One region of the Pseudoxanthomonas sp. LjRoot143 genome, then DNA from elsewhere that is predicted to be linked to it. Evidence: predicted binding sites of a transcription regulator. Region 1 holds the regulator's gene; each other region holds the start of a gene.
The links. The regulator FliA, encoded in region 1, starts transcription of late flagellar genes. The targets are predictions, from matches to a motif close to TAAAGTTTNNCNNNCNNNGGCCGATAA.
Positions count from the first base shown of each region.

Region 2: the regulator FliA is predicted to act here: its motif matches at 4,144-4,170, upstream of ACSQ1W_RS14640 (methyl-accepting chemotaxis protein).
Region 3: the regulator FliA is predicted to act here: its motif matches at 5,582-5,608, upstream of ACSQ1W_RS02330 (GGDEF domain-containing protein).

Region 1 covers NZ_CAXUPM020000001.1:2,049,951-2,059,978, forward strand. The annotation lists gene flhF (flagellar biosynthesis protein FlhF) at 1-719, shown strand, start outside; gene ACSQ1W_RS09710 (MinD/ParA family protein) at 709-1,587, shown strand; gene ACSQ1W_RS09715 (RNA polymerase sigma factor FliA) at 1,584-2,336, shown strand; gene ACSQ1W_RS09720 (chemotaxis response regulator CheY) at 2,454-2,834, shown strand; gene ACSQ1W_RS09725 (protein phosphatase CheZ) at 2,834-3,451, shown strand; gene ACSQ1W_RS09730 (hypothetical protein) at 3,489-3,632, shown strand; gene ACSQ1W_RS09735 (chemotaxis protein CheA) at 3,660-5,402, shown strand; gene ACSQ1W_RS09740 (flagellar motor protein) at 5,621-6,361, shown strand; gene motD (flagellar motor protein MotD) at 6,380-7,342, shown strand; gene ACSQ1W_RS09750 (ParA family protein) at 7,342-8,124, shown strand; gene ACSQ1W_RS09755 (chemotaxis protein CheW) at 8,121-9,200, shown strand; gene ACSQ1W_RS09760 (STAS domain-containing protein) at 9,316-9,627, shown strand; gene ACSQ1W_RS09765 (response regulator) at 9,624-9,989, shown strand.
Region 2 covers NZ_CAXUPM020000001.1:3,014,532-3,024,559, reverse strand. The annotation lists gene ACSQ1W_RS14665 (M28 family peptidase) at 1-910, opposite strand, end outside; gene mscL (large-conductance mechanosensitive channel protein MscL) at 1,004-1,408, opposite strand; gene ACSQ1W_RS14655 (fumarylacetoacetate hydrolase family protein) at 1,514-2,221, opposite strand; gene ACSQ1W_RS14650 (hypothetical protein) at 2,286-2,561, opposite strand; gene ACSQ1W_RS14645 (Rieske (2Fe-2S) protein) at 2,650-2,973, shown strand; gene ACSQ1W_RS14640 (methyl-accepting chemotaxis protein) at 2,983-4,068, opposite strand; gene pncB (nicotinate phosphoribosyltransferase) at 4,290-5,459, shown strand; gene ACSQ1W_RS14630 (DUF3667 domain-containing protein) at 5,501-6,328, shown strand; gene ettA (energy-dependent translational throttle protein EttA) at 6,387-8,054, opposite strand; gene ACSQ1W_RS14620 (RcnB family protein) at 8,270-8,779, shown strand; gene glyA (serine hydroxymethyltransferase) at 8,913-10,028, shown strand, end outside.
Region 3 covers NZ_CAXUPM020000001.1:500,052-510,079, reverse strand. The annotation lists gene ptsP (phosphoenolpyruvate--protein phosphotransferase) at 1-1,184, shown strand, start outside; gene mgtE (magnesium transporter) at 1,389-2,750, shown strand; gene ACSQ1W_RS02350 (DUF1294 domain-containing protein) at 2,760-3,371, shown strand; gene ACSQ1W_RS02345 (DNA ligase) at 3,513-4,364, shown strand; gene ACSQ1W_RS02340 (prolyl oligopeptidase family serine peptidase) at 4,429-5,232, shown strand; gene ACSQ1W_RS02335 (hypothetical protein) at 5,292-5,516, shown strand; gene ACSQ1W_RS02330 (GGDEF domain-containing protein) at 5,665-7,224, shown strand; gene ACSQ1W_RS02325 (aspartate carbamoyltransferase catalytic subunit) at 7,424-8,368, opposite strand; gene ruvX (Holliday junction resolvase RuvX) at 8,388-8,837, opposite strand; gene ACSQ1W_RS02315 (YqgE/AlgH family protein) at 8,914-9,480, opposite strand; gene ACSQ1W_RS02310 (DNA-3-methyladenine glycosylase I) at 9,582-10,028, shown strand, end outside.

The DNA of each region.
Region 1 (10,028 bases):
CCGACACCGAACTGCATCGCGGCCGCGGCCTGATGCTGGGCCTGCTGTCGAAGAAGCTGCCGGTGCTCGACACCGATCTGCTCGACACCGGCGGCGTCATCGCCCTGGTCGGCCCGACCGGCGCCGGCAAGACCACCACCATCGCCAAGCTGGCGGCCTGCTTCGCGCAGCGCCACAACGCCCGCGATGTCGCTCTGGTCACCACCGACACCGTCCGCGTCGGCGGCCGCGAGCAGCTGCACGGCTACGGCCGCCAGCTCGGCATCGCCGTGCACGAGGCCGACAGCGCGCAGACCCTGGCGCTGGTGCTGGAGCGTCTGCGCGACTACAAGCTGGTGCTGATCGACACCGCCGGCCTGGGCCAGCGCGACCGCAACCTGGTCGGCCAGCTCAACTGGCTGCGCGCCTCGGGCCAGGTGAAGACCCTGCTGTGCCTGCCGGCCAATTCGCACTTCTCCGACCTGGACGAAGTGGTCCGCCGCTTCAGCACCGTGCAGCCGCAAGGCGTGGTGCTGACCAAGCTGGACGAGACCGGACGCCTGGGCAGCGCGCTGAGCGTGGTGGTCGACCACCAGTTGCCGATGACCTGGGTGACCGACGGCCAGCGCGTCCCCGACGACCTCCACCGCGCCAACAGCGCCCACCTCGTGCTGCGGCTGGACCAGCTGCGCCGCGAAGCCGACGAACCCTGCTCGACCGAGGCCACCCATGTCGCCTGATCACCCGCTGCAGACCAATCCCCGCAGCACCCCGCCGTTGCCCGGCGCGTTCCATCCCGTGCGTGTCGTCGCCGTCACCGGCGGCAAGGGCGGCGTGGGCAAGACCAACGTGTCGGTCAACCTCGCCGTGTCGCTGGCCGAAATGGGCAAGCGCACGCTGCTGATGGACGCCGACCTGGGCCTGGCCAACGTCGACGTACTGCTCGGCCTGTCGCCGAAGTTCACCCTGGCCGACCTGATCGCCGGCCGCTGCGGACTCGAGGACGTGCTGCTGGAAGGCCCCGAGGGCGTGCTGGTGGTGCCGGCCTCGTCGGGTTTCCGCCACATGGCCGAACTGACGCCGGCCGAACATGTCGGCCTGGTCAACGTGTTCTCCGAACTGCAACGCGCGCTCGACTTCATGGTGGTGGACACCGCCGCCGGCATCAGCGACAGCGTGCTGACGTTCTGCCAGGCCGCCCAGGACACCGTGGTGGTGGTCTGCGACGAGCCGGCCTCGATCACCGACGCCTACGCCCTGATCAAGGTGCTGGCGCGCGAGCGCGGCCTGGACCGCGTGCACGTCATCGCCAACATGGTCCGCGACCCCAACGAAGGCAGGAAGCTGTACGAGAAGCTCGCCCGCGTCTGCGAACGCTTCCTCGGCGACGTCGCCCTGCACTACCTGGGCGCCGTGCCGCAGGACGACTGGCTGCGCCGCGCCGTGCAGCGCCAGCAGCCCGTCGTGAAGGCCTACCCGGGCAGCCCGTCCGCCCGCGCCATCACCGACATCGCGCGCACCACCGCCCGCTGGCAGCCGCCGGTCGGCGCACGCGGCAACGTCGAGTTCTTCGTCGAACGCCTGATCCAGCGGGGGGTGGCCGCATGAACACCGCCGCCGCCCAGTACCGCGCCGTGCAACGCAGCAGCGCGAACGACTTCGTCACCCAGCACGCCGACCTGGTGCGCCGCATCGCCCACCACCTGGCGGCGCGCCTGCCGGCCAGCGTGGAGATCGACGACCTGATCCAGGCCGGCATGATCGGCCTGCTGGAAGCCTCGCGCAGCTACGACGCCGAACAGGGCGCTTCGTTCGAAACCTACGCCTCCATCCGCATCCGCGGTTCGATGATCGACGAGATCCGTCGTGGCGACTGGGTGCCGCGCTCGGTGCACCGCCGCGCCCGCCAGGCCGCCGCCACCGTGCGGGAGATCGAGCAACGCACCGGCCGCGCCGCCATCGCCACCGAAGTGGCCAGTGCCATGGAGATGCCGCTGCCGGAATACCTGCGGCTGATGGAAGACGCCGCGCGCGGCCAGGTGCTGAGCCTGGAGTCGCATATCGACGACCACGGCGAACCGAACACCACGCGCACCGGCGGCCCGTCGCCGCAGCAGCACCTGGAGCGCAGCGAGTTCCGCCAGCAGTTGGTGAAGTGCATCGGTCAGTTGCCCGAACGCGAGCAGCTGGTGCTGTCGATGTACTACGAGCAGGAGCTCAACCTGAAGGAAATCGGCGCGGTGCTGGGCGTCAGCGAGTCCCGCGTCTGCCAGATCCACGGCCAGGCCATGGTGCGCCTGCGCGGTCGCCTGCAGGTGTTCGAGAAGGCCGATGCCGGCCTGGAAGACCAAGACTGAAGAATCCCCGCAGCCTGCCGATAAAGCCCCGGTAGGCCGCCGCGTGCAGCCCCTGCCTTGCCGTTGCCCCTCGCCGGGCACGCTTTACCGGAGTTCGATGTGACCGCCAACAAGAACATGCGCATCCTCATCGTGGACGACTTCTCCACCATGCGCCGCATCATCAAGAACCTGCTCAACGACCTCGGCTACACCAACACCGCCGAGGCCGACGATGGCACCACCGCGCTGACCGCGCTGGGCCAGGGCAGCTTCGATTTCGTGGTCACCGACTGGAACATGCCGGGCATGACCGGCATCGAGCTGCTGAAGGCCATCCGCGCCGACGACCGCTTCAAGACGCTGCCGGTGCTGATGGTGACCGCGGAAGCCAAGCGGGAACAGATCATCGAGGCCGCGCAGAACGGCGTGAACGGCTACATCATCAAGCCGTTCACCGCACAGACGCTGGAAGAGAAGCTGGGCAAGATCTTCGAACGCCTGGGAGCCGCCGCCTGATGAACGCCGTCGCCGATGCCACCGGTGCGCGCGCGGCGCTGGTGGAAAAACTGCAGCACGCGCTCGATGCGCTGGAACAGGGCGACGAAGCCGGTTGGCGCCGGGAACTGGATGCGATCGCCGCCTGGCGCACGCAGCCGATGATGCAAGGTCTCGGACGCCTGGCGCGCGAGCTCGCGCAGACGCTGGGCGAACTGCCCCCGACCGATGCCGGCGAACTCGACGACGCCTGCTCGCGCCTGGACCACGTGGTCGAAATGACCGAACAGGCCAGCCACAAGACCCTCGACCTGGCCGAGCAGTGCCGCGGCTACGCGACCGAACTGAAGGCCACCGCGCTGTCCGCCGAACAGGCGGCGCTGGTGGAGCGCATCGGCAAGGGCCTGTCCGAGATGGCGCTGGCGCAGAGCTACCAGGACCTCACCGGCCAGATCATCCGTCGCGTGGCCGGCATCGTGCGCCGCGTGCACGAGGGTTTCGGCGCGCTCGGCCTGCCTCCGCCTGAAAAAAAGCAGGAGAAGGGTTCAGAACTCGCCGGCCCGGCCGTTGCTGGTCTTGACCGCAACGCGTTTTCGCAGGACGACGCCGACGACCTGCTGTCCGGCCTGGGGTTGTAGCCCCGGGGGACGTGCGCTGCGGAACCGGAGACCTGCCATGCACGCTGCTTCCGCCCGCCGTTCCCGCCATCCCGTCGTCCTGCTGTTCGTGGGATTGCTGCTGGTGTGCGATGTCGTGGTCGGGCGCCTCCTGCGCCGCCGCCACGCCCACGCGATGCACCTGCCCGATCCCTTCCGCTGATCGCCTGCCACGGTACCCCGTCCTCCCATGTCTGCCGTCACCCCTGAAATCGCCGCCGACTTCCTGATCGAAGCACAGGAGATCCTCGACCGGCTGGGCGAACAGCTGGTGACGCTGGAGCACGACCCGTCCGACAGCGGCCAGCTCAATGCGGTGTTCCGCGGCTTCCACACGCTGAAGGGTGGCGCCGGCTTCCTCGGCATCCAGGCGATGGTCAATCTCTGCCACGCGGCCGAGGAGACGCTCGGACTGGTGCGCGCGGGCCAGGCGACACTGGAAGCACAACACTTCGACGCCGCCCAGCAATCGCTGGACTGGCTGCAACAGATGCTGGACGCCGTCGGCGCCGGCGAGGAACCGCCGCACGCGCCGCAGACGCTGATCGAGCAGTTCGACGTGCACGGCAGCGCACCCACGCCTGCACAGAAACCTGCCGCGGCAGTCGCACCGGCAGCGCAGGCCGGCGGCGACCTGATCGGCGACGACGAATTCGAGGCCCTGCTCGACCAGTTGCATGGCGGCGGCGCACCGACCAGCGTAGCGCCCCCCGCCCCCGTCGCGGCCGCCCCGACGCCGGCGAAACCCACGGCACCCAAGCCGGCCGCAAAGGCCGGCGGCGAGGCCGAACAGACCATCCGCGTGGATACCAAGCGGCTGGATGCCATCGTCAACCTGGTCGGCGAACTGGTGCTGTCGCGCAACCGCCTCAAGACGCTGCGTGCCCGCATCCGCGACGAGGAACTCGACCGCGCCGTCAGCAGCCTCGACATCGCCACCGCCCGCCTGCAGACCGCGGTCATGCGCACCCGCATGCAGCCGGTCGGCAAGGTGTTCTCGCGCTTTCCCAAGGTCGCGCGCGACGTCGCCCGCCAGTTGCAGAAGGAAGTCGACCTGGAACTGGTCGGCGCCGACACCGAGTTGGACCGCAACCTGGTGGAAGCCCTGGCCGATCCGCTGGTGCACCTGGTGCGCAACGCCATCGACCACGGCATCGAAGTGCCCTCGCTGCGCGAAGCCTGCAGCAAGCCGCGCGCCGGCCATGTGCGCCTGTCGGCGCAACAGGAAGGCGACTTCGTCACCATCGAGATCCGCGACGACGGCGCCGGCATCGATCCCGAGCGCCTGCGCGCGAAGGCGCTGGAGAAGGGGCTGATCGATCCGGAAGCGGCCGCCCGTCTGACACACGACGAGTGCCTGCAGCTGGTCTTCATGGCCGGCTTCTCCACCAAGGCCGTGGTCACCGACATCTCCGGCCGCGGCGTCGGCATGGACGTGGTGCAGTCGCGCATCCGCGAACTCAGTGGCCAGATCACCATCCATTCCGACGTGGGCCGCGGCAGCCGCTTCGTCATCCGCGTGCCGTTGACGCTGGCCATCCTGCCCACGCTGCTGGTGCAGGCCGGCGATCCGGTCTACGCACTGCCGCTGGCGCGCGTCATGGAAGTGCTGCATGCGCCGTCGGAAAGCCTGCGCTGGTTCGACGGCCAGGCCGTGCTGGACCGCCAGACCCACACCCTGCCCCTGGTCGACCTGCGGCAGTGGCTGCGCGTGGATCCGGTGATGGCGCCGCTGCTCACCATCGTGGTGCTGCAGATGGGCGAACAGCGCTTCGGCCTGATCGTCGACCAGGTGCGTGGCCGCGAGGAGGTCGTCATCAAACCCCTGCCGCGCGCCGTACGCGGCCTGCCCGGTTACGCCGGCGCCACCCTGATCGGTGACGGCCGCATGGCGCTGATCCTCGACGTCGACGGACTGCGCGCGACGGCGTGACGCGCTAACGATTTGAGGGACCGGTGCTGTTGTGGGAGCGACGTAAGTCGCGAGCTCTTTCCTTCAGACATCAACACCCTGCTCCACCCCGTCTCGCGGCCATCGCGACTTACGTCGCTCCCACACCGGATATCCGGATGTGATCAAGGTCGCGACTTACATCGCTCCTGCAGGACGCACGCCTCAAGTAGACCTGAACGGGGCCGATAGATCAGACCATGGACATCTTCAGCCTCATCGGACTTCTCCTGGCGCTGGTCGCCCTGGTGGGTGGCAGCATCCTCAAGGGCGCGGGCCTGTCATCGCTGTGGTCGTCGGCCGCGTTCGTCATCGTCATCCTCGGCACCATCGCCGCGATCCTGGTGCATACGCCGCCGCCGGTGTTCAAGCGCGCCCTGGCGATCGTGCGCTGGATCATCCGTCCGCCCGGCACCGAAGGCGACGCGCTGGTCGCGCAGATCGTCGAATGGAGCAACATCGCCCGCAAGCAGGGCCTGCTGGGACTCGAGCCGGTGGTGAACCAGCTCGACGATCCGTTCCTGAAGAAAGGCCTGCAGATGCTGGTCGACGGCGTGGAGCCGGAATCGATCCGCCACATGATGGAAATCGACCTCAACGGCCAGGAACACCAGGACCTGGCCGCCGCCAAGGTGTTCGAGGCGATGGGCGTCTACGCGCCCACGCTGGGCATCATCGGCGCCGTGTTCGGCCTGATCGCGGTGATGAAGAACCTGGCCGATCCCAGCAAGCTGGGCCACGGCATCGCTGCCGCGTTCACCGCGACCATCTACGGCATCGCCTCGGCCAACCTGTTCTTCCTGCCTATCGCCAGCAAGCTCAAGAGTGTGATCGGCGGCCGCAGCCGCGAGCAGGAAATGATCATCGAGGGCCTGATCGCCATCGCGCAGGGCGAGAACCCGCGCAACATCGAGGCCAAGCTGGCCGGCTTCCTGCACTGAGCCTGCGGGACGACGGCGATGGCACGCAGGAAGAAGCACGAAGAGCACGCCAACCACGAGGCCTGGGCGATTCCCTACGCCGACCTGATGACGCTGCTGCTCGCCTTCTTCGTGGTGATGTACGCCATCTCCACCGTCAACGAGGGCAAGTACCGGGTGGTGGCCGATTCCCTGACCGCCGCCTTCGGCGGTGCACCGCGCACGATCAATCCGGTGCAGGTGGGCAACCACCAGTTGCAGGGCGCGGACTACGATCGGCCGTCGCCGATCAAGTCCGGCGCCAAGAAAGGACCCTCCGCGCCCTCGCCGTCGCCCAACGTCACCCTGCTGGCGGCGATGGCGTCGCAGATGAACATGTCGCTCGACGCCAAGGGCCTGCAGGCCGCGCAGGGCGAACTCAAGCGCATCGCCGACGACCTGGAGCGCGCGCTCGCGCCACTGATCGACGAGAAGCTGGTCACCATCAAGCGCTCGGCACTGTGGCTGGAAGTGCAGATCAACAGCGACATCCTGTTCGCCACCGGCTCGGCGGCGCTGGACCCGCAGGCCCAGCAGACCGTGGGCAAGCTCGCCGCGGTGCTGGGCAACGTGCCCAATTCGGTGCGCGTGGAGGGCTATACCGACGACCGCCCCATCCGCACCTCGCAGTTCCCCTCGAACTGGGAGCTGTCGTCGGCGCGCGCCGCCAGCGTGGTCCACCTGTTCGTGCGCGACGGAATTCCGCCGGAGCGGCTGGCGATGATCGGCTACGGCGAGTTCCGCCCCATCGCCGACAACGCCACCCAGGAAGGCCGCAACGCCAACCGCCGTGTGCTGCTGATCATCCTGGCCAGCCCCACCGGTCCGGCACCGAACTTGCAGGCACAGGAACAGGCCCCGCCGCCGCCGTCAGTGATCTCGCTGCCGCCGCTGCCGGCCCACGCCGCGTCGCCCATGCCCGGAGCGCCGCCGGCGCCCCAGGTCCATGAAGGAGTCCAGTGATGCGCGTGTGGGCAATCGCCAACCAGAAAGGCGGCGTCGGCAAGACCACCACCACCCTCGCCCTCGGGCGCGGCCTGGCCATGCGCGGCCATCGCGTGCTGCTGATCGACCTGGATCCGCATGCATCGCTGACGCGCGCGTTCGGCCTGGCCACCGATCCGCAGCCGACCGGCGTGCTGGACCTGTTCGACGAACAGCCGCCGACGCTGGCCAGCGTGGCGCGCAGCACCGAAATCGAGAACCTCTCCTTCGTCGCCGCGCAGACGCCGCTGGCGACGCTGGAACGCCGCAGCGCCACCCAGCCGGGCCTCGGCCTGGCGCTGTCCAACGCGCTGGCGCGCGGCGGCCACGCCTACGACCACGTGCTGTTCGACTGCCCGCCCACGCTCGGCCTGCTGATGGTCAACGCGCTGGCCGCAGCCGACCACGTCATCATCCCGACGCAGACCGAACCGCTGGCACTGCATGGCCTGAAAGGCATGTGCCGCACGGCGGAGATGATCCAGCGCTCGCGCCACCGCGAACTGCCGGTGTCGATCCTGCCCACGCTGCACGACAAGCGCACGCGCACTGGCGCCGACACGCTGAAGGCGATGCAGGACGAGTACGGCGAGCGCGTCTGGAACGATGCCATTCCCAACGACACCCGCATCTGCAGCGTCGACGTACTGACGCGTTCCAGCCCGGCCACCGCCTATCCCGGCCGTGGACTGTCGGCCTACCGCCGCGCGCTGGACTGGCTGCTGCTGACCGAAGCCCGCGACACGGAGCAGGCCGCATGACCACCCCCGCCGTCCTCGACGACTACCTGCTCGACCTGCTCGGCGATGCCGCCGTGGCGCCCGTGCAGGCCGCCGAGCCGGCGGCGACCGCTCCTGTCGTCATCGATACCGCGCCGGCCGCCGAGCCGCCGCTGGCCATGGCGCCCGTGCGCGCCGGCAGCGAAGCCGATCTGATCACCGAAGACGAATTCGAGGCCCTGCTCGACACCCTGCATGGCGATGCCGCGCCGGCCGCCATCACGGCGGCGCCCGCGCCCGCAACGACGCCGCCGCCTGTCCTCGCGGTCGCGCCCGTGCGCGCCGGCAGCGAAGCCGACCTGATCGACGACGACGAGTTCGAAGCCCTGCTCGACCAGTTGCATGGCAACGGCGTGCCGACCGCCGTGGTGACCGCACCCGCCGACCCGGCACCGGTCGCACTGGCCGTGGCCCCTGTCCGCGCAGGCACCGAGGGCGATCTGATCGGCGACGACGAATTCGAAGCCCTGCTCGACACCCTGCACGGCGGGGCCGCGCCGACCTCGCGCGTCGCGCCTGCACCCGCCGCCGCGGCACCGGTGCCGGTGGCGCCGCCCCCGCGTGCGACGGCGCCGCTGCCGGCGAAACCCTATCTGCTGACGCCGACCGACACCGGCGAGCGTCGGCGCGCGACCGAGCGCAAGACCCGTTGGCTGCGCCTGCGCTGCGACCAGCAGCATTACGCGCTGGAACTGCTGAAGGTGCAGGAGGTCGTGCGTCCCGCGACCCTGCTGCCGCTGCGTGGCGCGGCCCCGCACATGCTGGGCGTGATGAACCTGCGCGGCCAGGTGGTGCCGGTGATCGACCTGGGCCTGTACCTGGGCCGGCGCGCGGTCGAGTCCGATGCCACCACCCGCATCGTGGTGCTGGAAGAACACGGCGAGACGCTGGGCCTGCGCGTGACCGCGGTCGAGGACGTCGCCAACCTGACCGACCAGCAGATCGAGTCGCCCGACAACGCACGGGTCGGCCGCATCGCCAACCCGCTGTTCCGCGGCGTGGCGCGCCTCAACGAGTGCGCGGTGATCCTGCTGGACGCCTCGCGGATCCTGCAGTGAGTCCGCCGCTGATCGAACGCCGCGATGTGACGGCAGTGCCGTTTTTGGTTCGCCCCCACTCAAGTGCGGCCTCCACGCGCCGATACCCGACTAGAGCCGCCTTTCCGGAGACACAATGAGCGCTGTGCCATTGGGTGACGACCTCGGTATCGAAGCCGCCACCGACCTCAAGCAGCACCTGGCCCCGCACGTCGCGCAGCCGGGACCGCTGGCGCTGGACGCCGGCACCGTGCAGCGCGTGCATACCGCCAGCCTGCAGGTGCTGTGCAGTTTCGTGCGCCAGCGCGAACAGGCCGGCCTGGCCACCGATTTCAGTGCGGTCAGCCAGAGCTTCCGCGACGCCGCGCGCCTGCTCGGCATCGCGCCGCAGCTGGGCCTGAACAACGACAACGAACACAACACGCAACAAGTGGAGAACGCCGCATGAGCGCACGCATTCTGGTAGTGGACGATTCGGCCTCGATGCGACAGATGGTCGCCTTCGCCCTGAGCTCGGCGGGTTTCTCGGTCGATGAAGCCGAAGACGGCCAGGTGGCGCTGGGGCGCGCGCAGGGACAGAAGTTCAATGCCGTCGTCACCGACGTCAACATGCCCAACATGGACGGCATCTCGCTGATCCGTGCACTGCGCGGCCTGCCGGACTACAAGTTCATCCCGATGCTGATGCTGACCACCGAGTCGGCCGCCGACAAGAAGGCCGAAGGCAAGGCCGCCGGCGCCACCGGCTGGCTGGTCAAGCCGTTCAACCCGGAACAGCTGGTCGCCACCGTCCAGAAAGTCCTGGGCTGATCCTTCCTTTCCCCGCTTCCCCTTCGACCGCACCAGGGC
Region 2 (10,028 bases), 960 kb from region 1:
CGATCAAATGTCCGGCGGCCATGGTGATGCCGATGCCGGCGCCATCGTCGATCGCACCGGTGCCCAAGTCCCACGAATCCAGATGGCCGCCGATCACCACGACCTCCTTCGGCAGGCTGCGCCCGGTGATCTCGCCGATAACGTTGTGCGAGGTGTATTCGCCGTCCCAGCCGCAGTCCAGCGCCAGCGACACCCGCACCGGGCCGCGCTGCAGCAGGCGCGCCAACTGGTCGGCATCGGGAATGGTCAGCGAGGCCGACGGCACCGGCGTCAGGCCGTCATCGAAGCGGGTGATGCCGGTATGCGCGACGCGGTGATTGTCGGTGCCGGCCGAGCGCATCAGGAACGCCAGCGCGCCTTTGCGGATCGCCGCCGACGGCCCCTTCGAACGGATCGCGCCGCCGTTGCGGTAGTCGCTACCATCGCGTGCGGCCTTCATCTGGTAGTCGACGAACGCGATCTTGCCGGCCAATGAACCCTCCGGCGCGGCTTCCAGTGCGGCCAGGTCGGCGAAGCGGACGATCTCCGCCTCCACCGTGCCGGCCGGGCTGCCGCCCAGCGCGGTAATGGTGATCGGCTGGGCGTGCGCACCGACGATGGCGGCGTGTTCGCTGCGGCGCACCCACTTGGGGAACGTCACCGGCTCCCGCCATACCTTGTCGAAGCCGAGCGCCTTGAACTTCGCTTCTGCCCATGCCACGGCTTTCGCGTCGGCTTCGCTGCCCGCCAGGCGCGGGCCGATCTCGGTGGTCAGCGACTCCACGACTTTCCAGCCGGTGTCGTCGGCCAATGCCTGTTCGCGCAGCGTGGCGGCCGTCGCGAGAGCGGCGTCGGGGATGCGGGTTTCGCGCTGGGCGGCGAAGGCGGGAACGGCGAGGGTCAGTGCGAGCAGCAGCGGAGCAAAGCGCATGGCGTATCCCGGAAAAACGAAGGCCACGAGCTTAGCAGCCCGCGGCCTCGCGGTTCCTTTGCCGGTGTTGCCGGTTAGGAATGCAGCGTCCGCTTACTTCTTCAGCGAATCGCGGATCTCGCGCAGAAGCAGCACGTCTTCGGGCGTCGCGGCGGGTGCGGCCTCCGGCTTGCGGTGCAGGCGGTTGACTGCCTTGACCAGCAGGAAGATCGCGAAGGCGACGATGACGAACTGGATGACCGTATTGAGGAACTCGCCGATGCCGATGACGACGGCGGGGACCTCCTTGCCGGCTGCATCGATGGTGGCCTCCTTCAGCGTCCAGGCCCACTTGGAGAAGTCGACACCGCCGACCAAAAGACCGATGGGCGGCATGATGATCTTGTCGACCAGCGTGGTGACGATCTTGCCGAACGCGGCGCCGATGACGACACCGACCGCCAGGTCGACCACGTTGCCGCGCGCGATGAACTCCTTGAACTCGCTGACCATGCCCATGCCGGTTTCCTCATCCATCGACGCCATCGCGCCATCGGGAGCGACTATAACGCGCGTGGCGTGGCTTGTTGACTGACATTGGCGGCACCGGCCACCGCGCTCGCCTCAACCGACGATGCGTCCCTGCAGCGTCACCACACCATCCAGCGACGCAGCGAACGTGTCGCCCGGCGCCAGCGCAGCCACGCCCGCCGGCGTGCCCATGAAGATCAGGTCGCCGGCCTTCAGCGCGTAGAGCTTCGACAGTTCGATGAGGATATCGGGCACGTCCCAAATGAGGTCGTGCAGCGCGCCGTGCTGGCGCGTCTGGCCGTTCACCTGCAGTGTCAGCGTGCGGCCGTCGAGGTCGCCCGCCTGGTCCACGGCCACCAGATCGCTGATCGGCGCGGAATGATCGAAGCCCTTGCCGGTGTCCCAGGGCAGGCCCTTGGCCTTGGCGGCGGCCTGCAGGTCGCGTCGGGTCAGGTCCAGGCCCACGCCGTAGGCGACCACCAGCGAGGTGGCGGCTTCGCGGCTCAGGTCGCCGGACGGTGCGTCGGTGCCAAGGGCCGCCACCAGTTCGACCTCATGGTGGAGATCCTGCGTGCCGGGCGGATAGGGGACGTCGGCATCGCCGGTGACGATGGCGTCGGCCGGCTTGTGGAAGAACACCGGTGTACCGCGCTCGGCTTTCGAGGTCGGGGCGCTGGCGCCCATCTCTCGCGCATGGTCGGCGAAATTGCGGCCGACGCAGAAGATGCGGCGCACCGGAAACGTGGCGCCGCCGCGCACGGGCACGCGGGGAACGGGGGGAGCGGGAATGAGGTCGGTCATGGCGGCCGGACGAGGAGCAGACGGCCGCTGAGTGTAGGCGGGAACCGGGTTCCCGCGAATGACATCAGCGCGGCAGCGGCAGCACCGGCTTGCGGACCACGTGGTATTCGGCATCCACCACGCGGGCGTCGCGCGCCTGCGGTTTGCCGCGCTGGCGCACCAGCTTGTACACCAGGCCGGCCGCGATCATGGCGGCGCCGACGAACACGCTGAAGAACACCAGCACGCCCAGCAGTGCGACGCCCAACAGGCCCAGGCCGACCCGCAGCAGCGGATGGCGCGGCTTGCGCGGAGCGAAGGCGTGGCGGAAGGCGTTGAACTGGAAGTGGCGTGCGTACATGGCGTTGCGTCGTGCAGAATGCGGCGGGGGCCGGTGCCGCAGTATCGGATGACCGTTATGTGACCGTGTGAGGACTTCGTTAAACGCCATGCGACTGAGTGCACTGAATGACATCGTCGACGGTGGTTTTGCCGAGGTAGAGGCCACGATCGGCGACGATGCCGAGTCATTGATCCTCTTCCGGGACGGCGAAGACGTCCGCGCCTGGCTGAACGTCTGCCCGCATGCGGGCCGTCGACTCGACTGGGCGCCGGGCCAGTTCCTCAAGAGCAAGGAGGGCCACCTGGTCTGTGCGGCCCACGGCGCTTCCTTCGAGCTGGTTCGCGGCGATTGCGTGGCGGGGCCGTGCCGCGGCGACTCGCTGCGTGCGGTCGCCGTGCAGGTGCGCGACGACGGCGTCTGGCTGGCCTGAGCGGCAGCCTCAGTCGACGCCCTGCACGATCACGCAATGCCAGCCGGTGCGGTAGGTCTCGTAGCCCGGTGACGCGGCATGCGCGACGCAATGCGCGCGGCCATCGATGACCAGGTCGACGGCCGCGCGCGACTGGGCTAACAACGCGGCACGGCCGGGAAAGTCCAGGCGAGGTGACGTCGCGTCACCGCCCGCCGTATCGGCCAGCACGTGCCCCTGCCCATCGACGATGCAGACCCGGCTGCGACGCCACTCGGCCTCCGACAGGGGCGTGCGTTCGACGATGGTCTGCGCGAGCGCGTCCCAGCGGAACACGATGCCGAGCACGCCGAGCGGGCGACCCGTCACGCGACCGCCCTCGCGCACCGTGCAGGCGTACACGAGCACGCGCTCGCCGCCCGCCAGCGGGCTGGCATGCATCGACTGGAAGCCGAATGCCTCGCCACTGGCGGTGGCCATCGCCGACTGGAACCAGACCTGCTGCGCCACCGACTGGCCCGCCGAGCGGTACTGGCGCGGCCGTCCATTGGCGGTGACGTTGCCCTGCAGATCGGCGAGTACCAGGTCGAAATAGACGGTGTACGAATCGAGGATCTGGCCGAGGCGCTGGCTCGCGTGGGCGAGCGCTGCCGGGCGCGGGTCCTGCACGGCCGCCACCATGGCGGCGTCGGTCGCCCACCAGCGTACGTCGCAGCTGCGCTCGTACAGGTTGCGGTCGATCAGGTCGATGTTGGCCAGCGCCAGATCGGTCAGGCGGGTACGACGGACATTGGTCTGCAACTCGTCCAGCCGCTCGCGCAGGTCGGTGCTGGTGCGACCCGCCATCTGGTCGATCTCGCGCGCCGTATCGCTGACCCGCCGCGACAGCGTATCCATCTCTTCCGCGATCACGCCGAAGCTGCGCCCGGCCGTGCCGATGCGGACGGCCTCGATGCGGGCGTTCATCGAGATGATGCGGGTGACGCGGTTGATCTCGTCGATCTTCTGCAGCGACTGGCGCAGCTGCTTCAACAGCGAGTCCGACAGTCCGGACACGGACTGGATGTGGTCGTCGATGCCGGCGTCGGATGCGGAAGCGGCGGGGCATGCGTTCATGGATCTCCTTGCGCGGAAGGGCGGGCGGTGCGGCGTCGCAGGCGGCGGTACGCGATCGATCCCGTGATTGAGGCGCTATCGGCGAGCGCGCGGACCGCTTTAATCGGCACCTTGGCGGTGCAGGATTTCCCCGTCATGGGGCAGTGCACCGAGATCGACTGCGATGGCACGCGCGCGCCGTGCGACCATGGAGACCCCCGACGGCACCTGGCGTGACCGGCATGATGATCCCCTCGCTGCTCGACACCGACCTCTACAAGCTGACGATGATGCAGGCGGTGCTGCACCAGCACCCGGGCGCGCAGGTGCTGTACCGCTTCAAGTGCCGCACGCCGGGCGTGGACCTGGTGCAGCACCTCGACGCGATCTCCGCGGAGATCGACCGGCTCTGCACGCTGCGTTTCAGCGACGACGAACTGCGTTTCCTGTCCACGCTGCGCTACATCAAGCCGGACTTCGTCGACTTCCTGGAGCAGTTCCAGCTGCGCCGCCGCCATGTGCACATCGCGCCCTCCACGCAGGTGCCGGGCGAACTGGACCTGACCATCGATGGTCCGTGGCTGCAGACCATCCTGTTCGAAGTGCCGGTGCTGGCGATCATCAGCGAGACCTGGATGCGCGCGCAGCCGGACGGCGACGCGCAGGAAGGCGAGCGCCGCCTGCGCGCCAAACTGGGGCGGCTGCGCGATGTCGCGCCGGACTGCACCATCACCGACTTCGGAACGCGGCGACGCTACTCGCACGACTGGCACGCCCGGCTGCTGCCCATCTGCCAAGAAGTGCTGGGCGGCCAGTTCGTCGGTACCAGCAACATCCACTTCGCGCGCCTGTACGGCATGACGCCGCACGGCACGATGGCGCACGAGTGGTTGCAGGCGTTCCAGCAACTGGGCCCGCGCCTGCGCGATTCGCAGCGGGCAGCCTTCGAGGCATGGGCGCAGGAGTACCGGGGCGACCTGGGCATCGCGCTGTCGGACGTCGTGGGTCTGGACGCGTTCCTGCGCGATTTCGACCTGTACTTCAGCAAGCTGTTCGACGGCATGCGCCACGACTCCGGCGACCCGTTGGCCTGGGGCGATCGTGTCATCGCACACCTCGAGTCGCAGCGGATCGACCCACAGGGCAAGACACTGGTCTTCAGTGACGGCCTGGATATCGACGCTGTGCTGCGCATCCACGCCCACTTCCGTGGGCGCTGCAAGGTGGGCTTCGGCATCGGCACCAACCTGACCAACGACCTCGGCCCGAAACCGCTGCAGTTGGTGCTGAAGATGGTGCGCTGCCAGGGACAGCCGGTCGCCAAGGTCAGCGATACGCCCGGCAAGGGCATGAGCGACGATCCCGATTTCGTGGCCTACCTGCGCAAGGTGTTCGGACTGCCGATGGAGTGAGGCGGCCGCTGCTTTCCCAAACGCAGGTGCTCCGCTCTAGAATGCGACGCTTTGCAGCCATGGGGATGGCGATGTCGGATACGGGGAAGTGCGCCAACTGCGCACGGGCGATGGATGGTCACGAGCAAAAGTTCTGCCCTGCCTGCGGTCAGCCGACGCCGGCGCATCGCATCGACTGGCATTTCCTGGGGCACGAGCTGGAGCACAGCGTGCTCCACATGGATCGGGGCATCCTCTATTCGCTCAAGGAGCTGATGCTGCGGCCGGGGCATCTGATGCGTGCCTATCTGGAAGGGCGACGGGCGAACCAGGTCAAGCCGCTTTTGCTGCTCATGATTTCGGCTGCCGCGGTAGTGGTGCTGGGGAAGTACCTGCTGGGAGGCGATCTGGTGGGATCGGCGATGCAGGCTGGCTACTCACAGGGGCGTGCCATGGGCGGTGGCGACGTCGCCGATCCTGTGGTGGTAACGAGCACGTTCGCGATGGTGAGGGATTGGATCAACGGCCATCTCACGGCCTTCACGCTGCTGTGCCTGCCGCTTGAAGCTGCCGCGTTCCGACTGGCGTTCCGTGGGCGCGGGCTGAACTATCCCGAGTGGCTCGTGGTGTCGGCCTTCCTGACGGTGCAGACATTCGTTTTCATGGCGGTCGCCGTATCGGTGCAGCGTTGGGTGCCGAGCGTGCAGGCGTGGATTCTGCCTGTCGTCTTCGTGTATGCGGTCTTCTCCTTGATCCAGCTGTTCCAGCATCACTCGCGTTGGGCAACCGCATTTCGTGCCTTGGTGGGTCTGGTGATGTTCGTGCTGGCCCAGAGTCTGTTTACCGCACTGATCGTTGCCGTCCTGCTGGTGGCATCCGGCTTGCGCTGATCGAGCACAAAAAAACGCCGGCCTTCGCCGGCGTTTCCAGGGCGGGGCGAGAAGTGGCTTACTTCAGCGCCTTGAAGCGCAGACGGTGCGGACGCGCGCCTTCTTCGCCCAGACGACGCTTCTTGTCTTCCTCGTACTCGCGGTAGTTGCCCTGGAAGAACTCCACGTGCGAATCGCCTTCGAAGGCGAGGATGTGCGTGGCGATGCGGTCCAGGAACCAGCGGTCATGCGAAATGACGAAGGTGTTGCCGGGGAATTCCAGCAGCGCGTCTTCCAGCGCACGCAGGGTTTCGATGTCCAGATCGTTCGACGGTTCGTCGAGCAGCAGCACGTTGCCGCCCTGCAACAGCGTCTTCGCCATGTGCAGGCGGCCGCGCTCACCACCGGACAGCGAGCCGACCATCTTCTGCTGGTCCTGGCCCTTGAAGTTGAAACGGCCGATGTAGGCGCGCGACTGGATCTCGACGCCGTTGATGTTGAGGATGTCCAGGCCGCCCGAGATTTCCTGGAAGACGTTGTGGTTGCCTTCCAGCTTGTCGCGGCTCTGGTCCACGTAGGCCAGCTGCACGGTCGGGCCTTTGACGATCTCGCCGGAGTCCGGCTTCTCCTGCCCGGTGATCATCTTGAACAGCGTCGACTTGCCGGCGCCGTTCGGGCCGATGATGCCGACGATGGCGCCGCCCGGGACCAGGAAGCTGAGGTTGTCGATCAGCAGGCGGTCGCCGAACTTCTTGGAGACGTTCTTGAACTCGATCACCGAGTTGCCCAGGCGCTCGCCCGGTGGGATGAAGATCTCGTTGGTCTCGTTGCGGCGCTGGTAGTCGACCGACTGCAGTTCTTCCAGGCGGGCAAGGCGGGCCTTGCCCTTCGAGCGGCCGCCCTTGGCGTTCTGGCGCGACCACTCCAGTTCCTTCTGGATCGCCTTCTGGCGGGCCTTTTCCTGGTTGTCTTCCTGCTTCAGGCGCTCGTCCTTCTGCACCAGCCAGTCGGTGTAGTTGCCCTTCCACGGAATGCCGCGGCCGCGGTCGAGTTCGAGGATCCACTCGGCAGCGTTGTCGAGGAAGTAGCGGTCGTGGGTGACGGCCACCACGGTGCCGGTGTAGCGGGCGAGGAACTGCTCCAGCCACTCGACGGACTCGGCGTCCAGGTGGTTGGTCGGTTCGTCGAGCAGCAGCATGTCCGGCTTCTGCAGCAGCAGGCGGCACAGCGCGACGCGGCGCTTCTCACCGCCGGAGAGCTTGCCGACGATCGCATCCCACGGTGGCAGGCGCAGCGCATCGGCGGCCACGTCCAGCTGGTTTTCCAGCGTATGCGCGTCGCCCGCGGCAAGGATGGCTTCCAAGCGTTCCTGCTCCTTGGCCAGCGCATCGAAGTCGGCGCCTTCTTCCGCATAGGCGGCGTAGACGGCTTCCAGCGCGGCCTGCGCCTGCAGCACGTCGCCCACGCCTTCCTCGACGGCCTGGCGGACGGTGTGCTCGGGATTCAGTTCCGGCTCCTGCGCCAGATAGCCGACCTTGATGCCGGGCTGCGGGCGGGCTTCGCCTTCGAAGTCGGTGTCCACGCCGGCCATGATCTTCAGCACGGTGGACTTGCCCGCGCCATTCAGGCCCAGCAGGCCGATCTTCGCGCCCGGGAAGAACGACAGCGAGATGTCCTTGATGATCTGCCGCTTCGGCGGGACCACCTTGCTGACCCGGTTCATGGTGTAGATGTATTGCGAGGACATGCAGGCTCCGGTACGCAGGCCCCGGCGCCCGGCCGGGCAGCGGCGGGCGATGGGGCAAAGGGGAAGGCGGCGATTATAGCCGTTCGGGCCCGGCCGACCGGCGGCTGAATACATTTCCTCTACCTGGCGTTGACGCGGCCGTAACCGTTTTCCAGCGGGAATCGGTTCAGATGTGATCGGCATGATGGGCTCACGTGCCACACAGAGGGCTTTCCATGAACACCAAGCGTCTTTTCCAGAGCATGGCCTGCGCCGTCCTGGCCTTCGCGGTCACCGCTCCCGTGCTGGCGCGCGACGACCGCGGCCACGACCGGGGCCGTTCGCATCACTACGACCGCCGTGACGACCGTCGCGATGATCGCCGCGACTGGCGAGAAGATCGTCGGGACGACCGCCGCGACCACCGCGACCAGCGCCAGGCCTATCGCCATGGTTACAACGACGGACGCCGGGATGATCGCCGCTACGACCGTCGTTACGACGACCGCCGCTACTACGCCCCGCCACGTGTCGTGTACCGCCCGGCGCCGAGCTACCACCGCTGGGCCCGCGGCCAGCGCTACCGCGACCATTACCGGGGTCCGGTCTACGTGGTGAACGACTACGGCTACTACCACCTGCGTCGTCCGCCCCGTGGCTACCACTGGATCCGCGACGACCGCGGCAACATGCTGATGGTCGCCATCGCCACCGGCATCATCGCCGACCTGCTGCTGCACCACTGAGCCGGCCGGCCCGATGTCCCCGAAAAGCGCGCTCCGGCGCGCTTTTCCTTTTCCGGGCCCGGGTGGACGGGGCCGGCGGAGGCCTGGCGGGCTACAATCGGCCATCCCGCCCGCCCTTGCCCCCGGAGACCCGATGTTCCCGCGCGACGCCCGCATCGAAACCTACGATCCCGAACTGGCCCAGGCCATCGCCCATGAGGCGCGCCGGCAGGAGGATCACGTCGAGCTGATCGCCAGCGAGAACTACGCCAGCCCCCGCGTGCTGGAGGCCCAGGGCAGCGTGCTTACCAACAAGTACGCCGAGGGTTACCCGCACAAGCGCTACTACGGCGGTTGCGAGTACGTGGACATCGCCGAGCAGCTGGCGATCCACCGCGTGAAGCAGCTGTTCGGCGCCGATTACGCCAACGTGCAGCCGCATTCCGGCTCGCAGGCCAACCAGGCCGTGTACTTCGCCCTGCTGAATCCCGGCGACACCATCCTGGGCATGAGCCTGGCCCACGGCGGCCACCTGACCCACGGCGCCAAGGTCAATGCGTCGGGCAAGATCTTCAACGCGGTCCAGTACGGCGTGAACGATCAGGGCCTGATCGACTACGACGAAGTCGAGCGTCTGGCGCTGGAGCACAAGCCGAAGATGGTCGTGGCCGGCTTCTCGGCTTATTCGCAGATCGTGGACTGGGCGCGCTTCCGCGCGATCGCCGACAAGGTCGGCGCCTACCTGTTCGTCGACATGGCGCACGTGGCGGGCCTGGTCGCCGCCGGTGTCTACCCGAATCCGCTGCCGCACGCCCACGTGGTCACCTCGACCACCCACAAGACGCTGCGCGGTCCGCGTGGCGGCATCATCGTCGCCAAGGGTGCCGGCGAAGAGATCGAGAAGAAGCTGCAGAGCATCGTCTTCCCGGGCATCCAGGGCGGTCCACTGATGCACGTGATCGCCGCCAAGGCGGTGGCCTTCAAGGAAGCGCTGGAGCCCGACTTCAAGACCTACCAGTCGCAGGTGGTGAAGAACGCACAGGCGATGGCGAAGACGATCATCGCGCGCGGCTACAAGATCGTGTCCGGCGGCACCGAGAACCACCTGATGCTGGTCGACATGATCGGCAAGGACGTCAGCGGCAAGGACGCGGAAGAGGCGCTGGGCAAGGCGCACATCACCGTCAACAAGAACTCCGTGCCGAACGACCCGCGCAAGCCCTTCGTGACGTCGGGCCTGCGCATTGGTACGCCCGCCGTCACCACGCGT
Region 3 (10,028 bases), 1.5 Mb from region 1:
TGGTGACTGCCGCCGGCAGCACGCTTTCGCACAGCGCCATCCTCGCGCGCAGCCTGCACCTGCCGCTGGTGGTGGGCAATGCGCAGGCACTGCAGAAGATCAACGATGGCGATGTGCTGCTGGTCGACGGCGCCACCGGCGAAGTGGTGGTCGATCCCGACCCCGAAGACCTGCGCCGCTATCGCGAGCGCCTGCGCGAGGCCGCGCGGGAGGCACGCGAACTCGGCCGCCTGCGCTCCAAGCCCAGCCGCACCCGCGACGGTATCGACATCGCCCTGTGGGCAAATGCCGAATCGCTGGAGGACGTGGCCAAGGCGCACACGCTCGGCGCGGCAGGCGTTGGCCTGTACCGCACCGAATTCCTGTTCCTGCAGCAGCGCGAACTGCCGAGCGAAGAGCAGCAGTTCCAGGTCTACCGCGACCTCGTGCTCGGCATGGGCGGCCGTCCGGTGACCATCCGCACGCTCGACCTGGGCGCCGACAAGGCGGACCGTGCCGGCCTGGTCGCCGGCGACGAGGAGAACCCCGCCCTCGGGGTGCGCGGCGTGCGCCTGTCGCTGGCGCATCCGGGCGTGTTCGACACCCAGCTGCGCGCCATCCTGCGTGCGTCGAACTACGGACCGGTCCGCGTGCTGGTGCCGATGGTCAGCGGCCGCGAGGAAATGCTGGAGGTCCGCCGTCGCCTGCAGCGCGCGGCGCTGCAACTGCGCAAGCAGGGCCACGAAATCGCGGTCCAGCTCGAGTTGGGCGCCATGATCGAAGTGCCCGCTGCCGCCATCGCGCTGCACGGCTTCGCCGACGTCGTCGACTTCGTTTCCATCGGCACCAACGACCTGGTGCAGTACCTGCTCGCGGCGGACCGCAACAACGACGCCTTGGGCGAACTGTATTCACCCCTGCATCCCGGCGTGCTGCGCCTGCTGCGCCACGTGATCCGCACCGGCGCCGAACACGACATCCCGGTGGCGATGTGCGGCGAGATCGCTGGCGACGCTACGCTGGCGCCAATGCTGCTGGCGCTGGGCCTGCGCGAATTCAGCCTGCACCCGGCCACCTTGCTGGAAGTGCGCCGCGCGATCCGCGACGCCGACCTCGGCGACCTGCAGGCGCGCACCGAGAAGCTGCTGCAGGCACGCGACCGCGCCGGCATCGAGCGCTGGTTGAAGGCGGCGACCTCTGCCTGAAGTCCCATGGAGTTTGTGGGAGCGACGTCAGTCGCGATGAGGCTATCCCGCTGGCCCATCGCGACTTGCGTCGCTCCCACAGGACCTCCTCACTGCGCTTGCCAAGGGTGTCCATAAATCGCAGGCCGGGCGATAATGGCGGAATGAACGCTTGATGCCCCGGTCGCATCCGCCTGACGGATCGGCCCCATTCCGGAGTACCGAATGGTCGAGACCATCCGCCACGACAAGACCGCACGCCAGTTGCGCCTGCTCTCCGACGCGCTCGACAGCGGTCGGCTGGGTCCCGTGCGCCGGCTGGTCAACACCTTGTCGCCCGCGGAAATCGGCAACCTGCTGGAATCGCTGCCGCCCGGCAAGCGCGAAGTCGTGTGGGGCCTGGTCGATCCCGAGGACGACGGCGAAGTGCTGGTGCACGTCGGCGACGAGGTGCGCGAGAGCCTGCTGGCGGACATGGACACCGACGAGATCGTCGCCGCGGTCGAGGACCTCGACATCGACGACCTCGCCGACCTGGTCGAAGACCTGCCCGACACCGTCATCGACGAAGTCCTCAAGTCGATGGATCGCGAGAACCGCGAGCGCCTGGAACAGGTGCTGTCGTACGCCGAGGACACCGCCGGCCGCCTGATGAACCCCGACGTGGTCACCGTGCGCGCCGACGTGAATGTCGACGTGGTGCTGCGCTATCTGCGCCTGCGCGGCGAACTGCCCGACCACACCGACCATCTGTACGTGGTCAGCCGCCGCCACCAGTACCTCGGCCGTGTTCCGCTGGCCGCGCTGGTGACGCACGAAGACACCACGCCGATCAACCGCCTGATCGACGACGAGCAGCCCGCCATCGACGTCGGCGAGAGCGCGCAGGAAGTCGCGCGCCAGTTCTCCGACCATGACTGGGTGTCGGCACCGGTCGTGGACGACAACAACATCCTGCTTGGCCGCATCACCATCGACGACGTGGTCGACATCATCCGCGAGCAGGCCGAGCACCAGGCGCTGGGCGCCGCCGGTCTGGACGAGGACGAAGACCTGTTCTCGCCGGTCAAGCGCGCCGTGCGCGGCCGCGTGGTGTGGCTGGGCATCAACCTGTTCACCGCGTTCATGGCCGCCAGCGTCATCGGCCAGTTCGAGGTGACGCTGGAGAAGATCGTCGCGCTGGCCGTGCTGATGCCCATCGTCGCCGGCATCGGCGGTAATGCGGCCGTGCAGGTCCTGACGCTGATGGTGCGCGGCCTGGCCCTGGGCCAGGTGGGCGCCAGCAACGCGCGTATCCTGCTGTGGAAGGAAATCCGCGTGGCGCTGATCAACGGCGTGCTGATCGGAAGCATCGTCGGCGTGATCGCCTTCGTGTGGTTCCGCAGTCCGATGCTGTCGCTGGTCATCGCGATGGCGCTGGTGCTGAACTTCTGCGCCGCGGCCACGGCCGGCGTGCTGCTGCCGCTGCTGCTCAAGCGCATGAACATCGATCCCGCCGTCGCCGGCACCGTCGTCGTCACGGCGGTCACCGACGTGATGGGCTTCTTCTGCTTCCTGGGTCTGGCAACGCTGATCCTGCTGCACTGAGACCGGACCATGGAACGACTCGGCAAGGTCAGCGAATGGAACGACGACCGCGGCTTCGGCTTCATCGCCCCGATCGACGGCGAACCCGTCCGTGTGTTTTTCCATATCCGTGACTACCGGCTGGACAGCCGTCGGCCTGAAGTCGGCGAGTTGGTGAAGTTCAAGGCGCAGCGCCAGCCCGATGGCAAGTGGCGGGCGCAGGCCGTGCACCGGACGGCCCCTGCAGTGCGTCGCGCCAGTCCTGCGACGTCTGCACGCGGGCCATCACGGCCGTCATCGGTCATCCCGGGCGCGGTGGCCGTCCTCGCGTACGCGCTGCTGATCGCGTGGGCGATCCGCGGGGGCCGACTGCCGTTCGAGGCGATGTTCCTGCCGATGATCCTGTCGGCGATCACCTACGTGGTCTATGCGCTGGACAAGCATGCCGCGCAAACAGGCCGCTGGCGCACGCAGGAAACCACGCTGCACCTGCTGGAACTGCTGGGCGGCTGGCCTGGCGCGTGGATCGCGCAGCACACGCTGCGGCACAAGTCGCGCAAGCCCGGCTACCGCATCGTGTTCTGGACGATGGTGGTGCTTCATGTCGCCACCGTCGGTGCGTGGTTGTGGACGCGGGCGTAAGCAGGGCGTCGTCACGGCCCTTGCAGGATCTTCGAGCGCCGCCCCGGGTCGGGCACTTCCTACGCACGGCGGCGGCATGTGCCGATCCCCACGCTGGATCGGACGCGCGACGCTGACGTCCCCTCGGCCCGGTTCGCCGCCATGCGCCTGCTGCTCTCCGCCCTGCTGTGCCTGCTGACCTGGTCCGCGCTGGCTGCGCCATCTCCCGAACCGATGCTGGCGACGACATACCGCGGCGGGGTGGCACTCCCCGATTTCCTGATCAGCGAGAAACTGGATGGCGTACGCGCCCGCTGGGACGGCCACGCCCTGTGGACGCGCGGCGGCGCGCGGATCGCAGCACCGTCCACGTTCACGCGCGGCTGGCCCATCGAACCCATGGACGGCGAACTGTGGATCGCGCGCGGCCGCTTCGATGAGATCAGCGCCCTGGTCCGCCGCGCCGGATCCGATCCCCAGGCCTGGCGGCACGTGCGTTTCATGGCCTTCGATCTGCCCGCCCACCCCGGTCCGTTCACTGACCGGGTCGTGCGCATGCGTGCCCTGATCACGGCGGCGAGCAGCATGCACCTGGCGATGATTCCGCAGCGACGCTTCGATACGCGTACCGCGCTGGATGAGGAACTGGCGCGCGTGGTCGCTGCCGGTGGCGAGGGTCTGATGCTGCATCGGCGCTCCGCACGCTACCGTACCGGGCGCAGCGAGGACCTGCTCAAGTACAAGCCGCACGAGGACGCCGAGGCCCAAGTGATCGCGCACCTGCCCGGCAAGGGCAAGTACACCGGCATGATGGGCGCGTTGCAGGTGCGCACTCCCGAAGGTCGCAACTTCCGTATCGGCACCGGCTTCACCGATGCCCAGCGTTCCGCGCCACCCCCGATCGGCACGTGGCTGACGTATCGTTACAACGGCCTCACCTCCACCGGACTGCCACGCTTCGCCCGTTTCGTGCGTGTACGCGAAGACCGGCCTCCGCCAGACCCGAAGCGCTGACGTGGGCGCTACGCCTCGCACCACGAGGTATGCTGCCGCCCGTTACCCTTGGACCGCGACCGCCATGCGCTCTCTCGCCACCGCCTGCCTGGGCCTGCTGCTGATCCTGATGACCGCCTGCACCACCACTGCCCCCATGAATCCCACCGGCGAGTTCGTCGCGCGCGAGGTCGCCGTCGACGGCAAGACCTACCGCTACCAGGTGTTCGTTCCCGCCGCGCGCTTCCGCAGCGGCAAGCCGCCGGTGGTGCTGTTCCTCAACGGCTCGGGCGAGCGCGGCAGCGATGGGGTGAAGCAGACGATGGCCGGCCTGGGGCCGTACCTGCGCCAGCATGCCGATACGTTCCCTGCCGTGGTGGTGTTTCCGCAGGCACCGGACGAGACGGAATGGACCGAGGTCGCCGGTCCCATCGCCTTCGCCACGCTCGATGCAGCATTGAGGGAGTTCAACGGCGATCCTGACCGCGTCTCGCTGACCGGCATGTCGATGGGCGGCTACGGCACCTGGGAACTAGCGATGCAGCGGCCCGCCCGCTTTGCCGCTCTGGTGCCGGTCTGCGGCGGCATCACCGTCGACTGGACCGATGCGCGTCCCGGCCTGCGTGCGCACAGCGTGGGCAACGCTGCCGACCCGTTCGCCGCCGCTGCGCAGCGCCTGAAGGACATTCCGGTGTGGATCTTCCACGGCGGCCAGGACAACGTGGTGCCGCCGTCGCAGTCGCGCCGCATGGAGGCTGCGCTGAAGGCCGCGGGTGCGCGCGACGCGCGCTACACCGAATTCCCGGACGCCAACCACAACAGTTGGGACGCCACCTACGCGTATGCCCCGATGTGGGACTGGCTGTTCGCCCAGCGTCGTGGGCGCTGATCGATGGCCGAGCTCGTCCCCGACTACTTCACCGCCGGCTGGCGCGAGCGTGCACTGGCATGCCCTTGCAACTGGCAGGGCGACAGCCCCGCGCGATGGCGATGGAGTTGCACGACGCCGTCACCGATTACGCCTGCCCGGCGTGCGGCAACCTGCTGCTGATCGTGTCGCATCCCTCGCTGGACCAGGTGCGCGCCGCCGCCACGGCAGGCAACGGGGAAGCCCTGGCCCAGCTGGCCATCATCGACGAAGCCCTGGCCCGCTTCCCCCCGGGCGCCGACTGACCCGGCACCGCCGCGTCCTGCATCACGCTTCCGGCGTCGTCGCCGAACGCCGGGCCACCTGCCCCTCAACCTGTGCCCAACGCTGCCGATAACCCGGCATCCCCTGGTGGCTGACGGGCATCCGCCCATGGCCGTGAGAGCGACCCGAATGGCTGACGTGGCCGACGACAACTCCGGTGTTACTGGCGGCTTCCGCCGGCTGTGGTCGCGTCGCCGCGAGGCCGGCGCGTCCGCTTCGCGCGAGCTCGCCACGACCCGCGCGGCCGGCCCGCATCCGGCGATCAGCAGCGCGCATCTGCAGGCGTTGTTCGCGCACGCCGAGGAACCCGGTGCCCTGCTGTCCGCGTTCGCCGACGGCGTCGCCGGCCTGCCCGGCGAACTGCACGGCATGGGTGAGCGCCTGCAATCCGCACACGCCGACAGCGACTGGCCGCGTTACGGACGCGCGCTGCGCCAACTGGTCGACAAGTACATCCGCACGATCCAGGACGAGCCGCTGGCCGGCGAAGCCGAACAGTTGCGCGATCTGCTGCACCACCTGCTCGTCGGTGGCATGGAACAGCTGCTGCGCGACGACGGCGCCCTGCTGCCGCAGGCGCATGCGTTGGCGGACCGCGTGCGTCAGTGGCAGGCCAACCAGCCCATCGGCGAGCTCGGCACCGACCTGCGCGACCTCTGCCAGCAGGTGGGGCAACGCACGCACGAGGTGAACGACGCGCAGGAACTGATGCGCAGCCTGTTCGACCTGCTGCTGGAGAACGTCGGCGAACTGATCGAGGATGGCAGCTGGCTGCAGGACCAGATCGGCGCCGTGCGCCAGTTGCTCGCCGGCCCGCTCGACCGCACCGCGCTGGAACAGACCCGCGCAGGCCTGCGCGAGGTCATCTACAAGCAGGGCCTGCTGAAACAGGGGCTGGCCGAATCCAAGGCCTCGATGAAGGACATGATGGTGACCTTCGTCGAACGGCTGGACGGCATGGCCAGCAGTACCGGCGAGTACCACGACCGCATCAGCTTCCACGCGCAGGCCGTGCGCGACAGCCGCAGCATCGCCGAGCTGGGCAAGCGGATGGAAGACATCCTGGAAGATACCGCCCAGGTGCAGGCACAGGCGCTGCGCGCGCGCGACAGCCTGCTGGAGGCGCGACGCGAGGTGGAAGAAGCCGAGCGCCGCGTGATGAACCTGGAGCAGGAGTTGCAGTCGGTCTCCGAACTGGTGCGCGTGGACCAGCTGACCGAAGCGCTGAACCGCCGTGGCTTCGACGAGCTGTTCAAGCGCGAATCCGTCCGCGCCCTGCGCAGCGGCCAGACCCTGACGCTGGCACTCCTGGACCTCGACGATTTCCGCCACATCAACGCGGCGCACGGCCACCTCGGCGGCGACGCTGCGTTGTGCCATGTGGTGACCCTGGCCCGCGCCACGCTGCGCGCCAGCGATGCCGTCGCGCGCTTCGGCGGCGAGGAGTTCGTGCTGCTGCTGCCCGAGACCAGCTTCCTGGAAGCGATGGGCACGCTGGAACGCCTGCGCGACAGGCTGGCGCACAAGCCGCTGGTCTACGAAGGACGCGGCATCCTGGTGACCTTCAGCGCCGGCGTGGCGCGCTGGCAGCCGGGCGAGTCGCAGGACGAACTGCTGGCCCGCGCCGACCGCGCCATGTACCAGGCCAAGCAGGCCGGCAAGAACCGCGTGGTCGCCGCGCCGGAGTGACTCCGCGAAAGAGATCGACGCGACGTCGACTTCTCTTGCCCCGCGATGCTCGAAGCCGTCATCCCGGCGAAAGCCGGGACCCAGTGTCTCTGAGCCTGATGCATGAAGTCGCTGGGTCCCGGCTTTCGCCGGGATGACGGAATCTGGAGGTCAGCCCAACAGCGGCGACCCACGCATGCCCGACGCGGGCCACACCGCCTCAGCCCAGCAGCATCTCCAGCACCGCCATGCGGATGGCAACGCCGTTGCTGACCTGGCGCAGCACCAGCGACTGCGGACCGTCCGCGACCTCGTCAGTGATCTCCACGCCGCGATTGATCGGGCCGGGGTGCAGCACCACCGCATCCTTCGCCGCGCGCTTCAGGCGCGTCGTGGTCAGGCCGTAGTCGCGGTGGTAGTCCTCGAGCGAAGACACCAGGCCTTCTTCCATGCGTTCGCGCTGCAGGCGCAGCATCATCACCACGTCGGCCCCATCGAGCATCGCATCGAAATCCTGCCCGGTTTCGCAGCCGGCCAGCGTGCCATCGTCCGGCAGCAGCGACTGCGGGCCGCACACGCGGATCTCACCCGCGCCGAGCGTGCGCAGCGCATGCAGGTCCGAGCGCGCCACGCGCGAGTGGTTCACGTCGCCGACCATCAGGATCTTCAGTCGCGAGAAATCGGCGCCCTTTGCCTGGCGGATCGTCAGCACGTCCAGCAGGCCCTGGGTAGGATGTGCACTGCGGCCGTCGCCGGCGTTGATCAGCGCGGTGCCCTCGCCCGCCTCGGCGGCCAGCGCGGCGACCGCGCCGTCTTCGGCATGGCGGACGATGAAGCCGCGCACGCCCATCGCTTCCAGGTTGCGCAGCGTGTCGCGCGCGGTCTCGCCCTTGCGGGTCGACGAGGTGGACGCATCGAAGTTCAGCACGTCCGCGCCCAGCCGCTGCGCGGCGATGTGGAACGAGCTGCGCGTGCGCGTGGACGGTTCGAAGAACAGCGTGCAGATCGTGGTGCCGTCGAGCACCTGCCGGCGCGGCGTGCGGCCGAGCGCGGCATCGCGGATCTGGCCGGCACGGTCTATCAGGCGGCACAGGGTGTCGCGCGGCAGGCCGTCGAGGGTGAGCAGGTGGCGCAGGCGTCCGTCGGAATCGAGTTGTGGGGTCATGGGGCGTGGTCGTGGAGGGTCAGGTCAGCTGGGTCGCGTCCTGGGGCGCGGCCAGCCAGCGTTCGATGATGACGGCGGCGGCAACGGCGTCGAGCGCGGCGGCATCGCGGCGGCGCTTGCGGCCCTCGGCCCGGTCCAGCGCGAAGCGCTCCGCGGCCTCGAACGAGCTGGTGCGTTCGTCCACCAGCACCACCGGCAACTGGTAGCGCGTGCGCAGTTCGCGGGCGAAGGCATGGGCGCGCTTGCGGATCGGCTGGTCGCCGCCTTCCAGCGTCATCGGGTCGCCCACCACCATGCCGTCGGGCTTCCACTCGGCGTGCAGCCTGTCGATCGCCGGCCAGTCGGGCCCGTGGCCATGCACGTCGATCACCGCCAGCGCACGGGCGCCGGTACCGAAGGCGCTGCCCACGGCCACGCCGATGCGGCGCGAGCCCACGTCGAATCCCAGTACGGTGCCATCCAGCTTCATGCCCAGTGCCTCCGTTCGATACGGTCTGCGCCATCCTGCAGCGGCGTGCGTGGACACGACGTCGGCACGCGCGGGTTCATGCGTGGCCGCTGTAGTCCGTCAGGCGGGTCATGTCCACGCCGATCCGCTGGCCCGCCGCCTGCCAGCGCTGCTCCAGCGGCACAGCGAACAGCAGTTCGGCGTCGGCGGGCGCAGTCAGCCAGCTGTTCTCGCCCAGTTCGTATTCCAGTTGCCCCGCGCCCCACCCCGCACAGCCCAGCGCCACCACGGCATGCGCCGGCCCCTCGCCTTCCGCCATCGCTTCGAGGATGTCGCGCGAGGTGGTCAGGTACAGGCCGCTGGCGACTTCCAGCGTCGATTCCCAGGCGCGCGCACCGTCGTGCAGCACGAAGCCACGCTCGGGATGCACAGGACCGCCGGCCAGTACGATCTGCTCGTCCAGGCGGGGATCGTGCGAGGCGAGGTTCATCTGTCGCAGTACTTCGCCCAGCGTGTATTCCGAAGGGCGGTTGACGACCACGCCCATGGCGCCGTCGTCGTCGTGCTGGCAGATCAGGGTGACGGCGCGCGCGAAATTCGGATCGGACAGCGCCGGTGAGGCGATCAGCAGCTGGTTGGCCAGGGGCGTGGCGGCGTCTTGCATGGCGACCATTCTAGCCCGCCGCCGCGCCCACCGCGCCTGCGCGGACACGGACTGTCCGCAACACGCCCTAGAATCGTCCGTCCCTTTCCAGGCGCGTGCTCATGTCAGGCTATTGCGACATCGCCCCCGGCCATCCGCTGCATGGCCCCTATCACGACCGTGAATACGGCTTTCCGCAGCGAGAGGAAGCGGTACTGTTCGAGCGCCTGCTGCTGGAGATCAACCAGGCCGGCCTCAGCTGGGAGACCATGCTGAGGAAGCGCGACGGCTTCCGGGCCGCCTACAGCGGCTTCGACGTGGACAAGGTGGCGCGCTACGGCGACAAGGATCGTGCCCGCCTGCTGGCCGACCCCGGCATCATCCGCAACCGCCTGAAGGTCGATGCCGCCATCCACAACGCGCAGGTGATCCAGCGCCTGAGGAAGAGCCATGGCAGCTTCGCCGCCTGGCTGGATACGCACCACCCGCTGCCGAAAGCCGAGTGGATCAAGCTGTTCAAGAAGACCTTCCGCTTCACCGGCGGCGAGATCACCAACGAGTTCCTGATG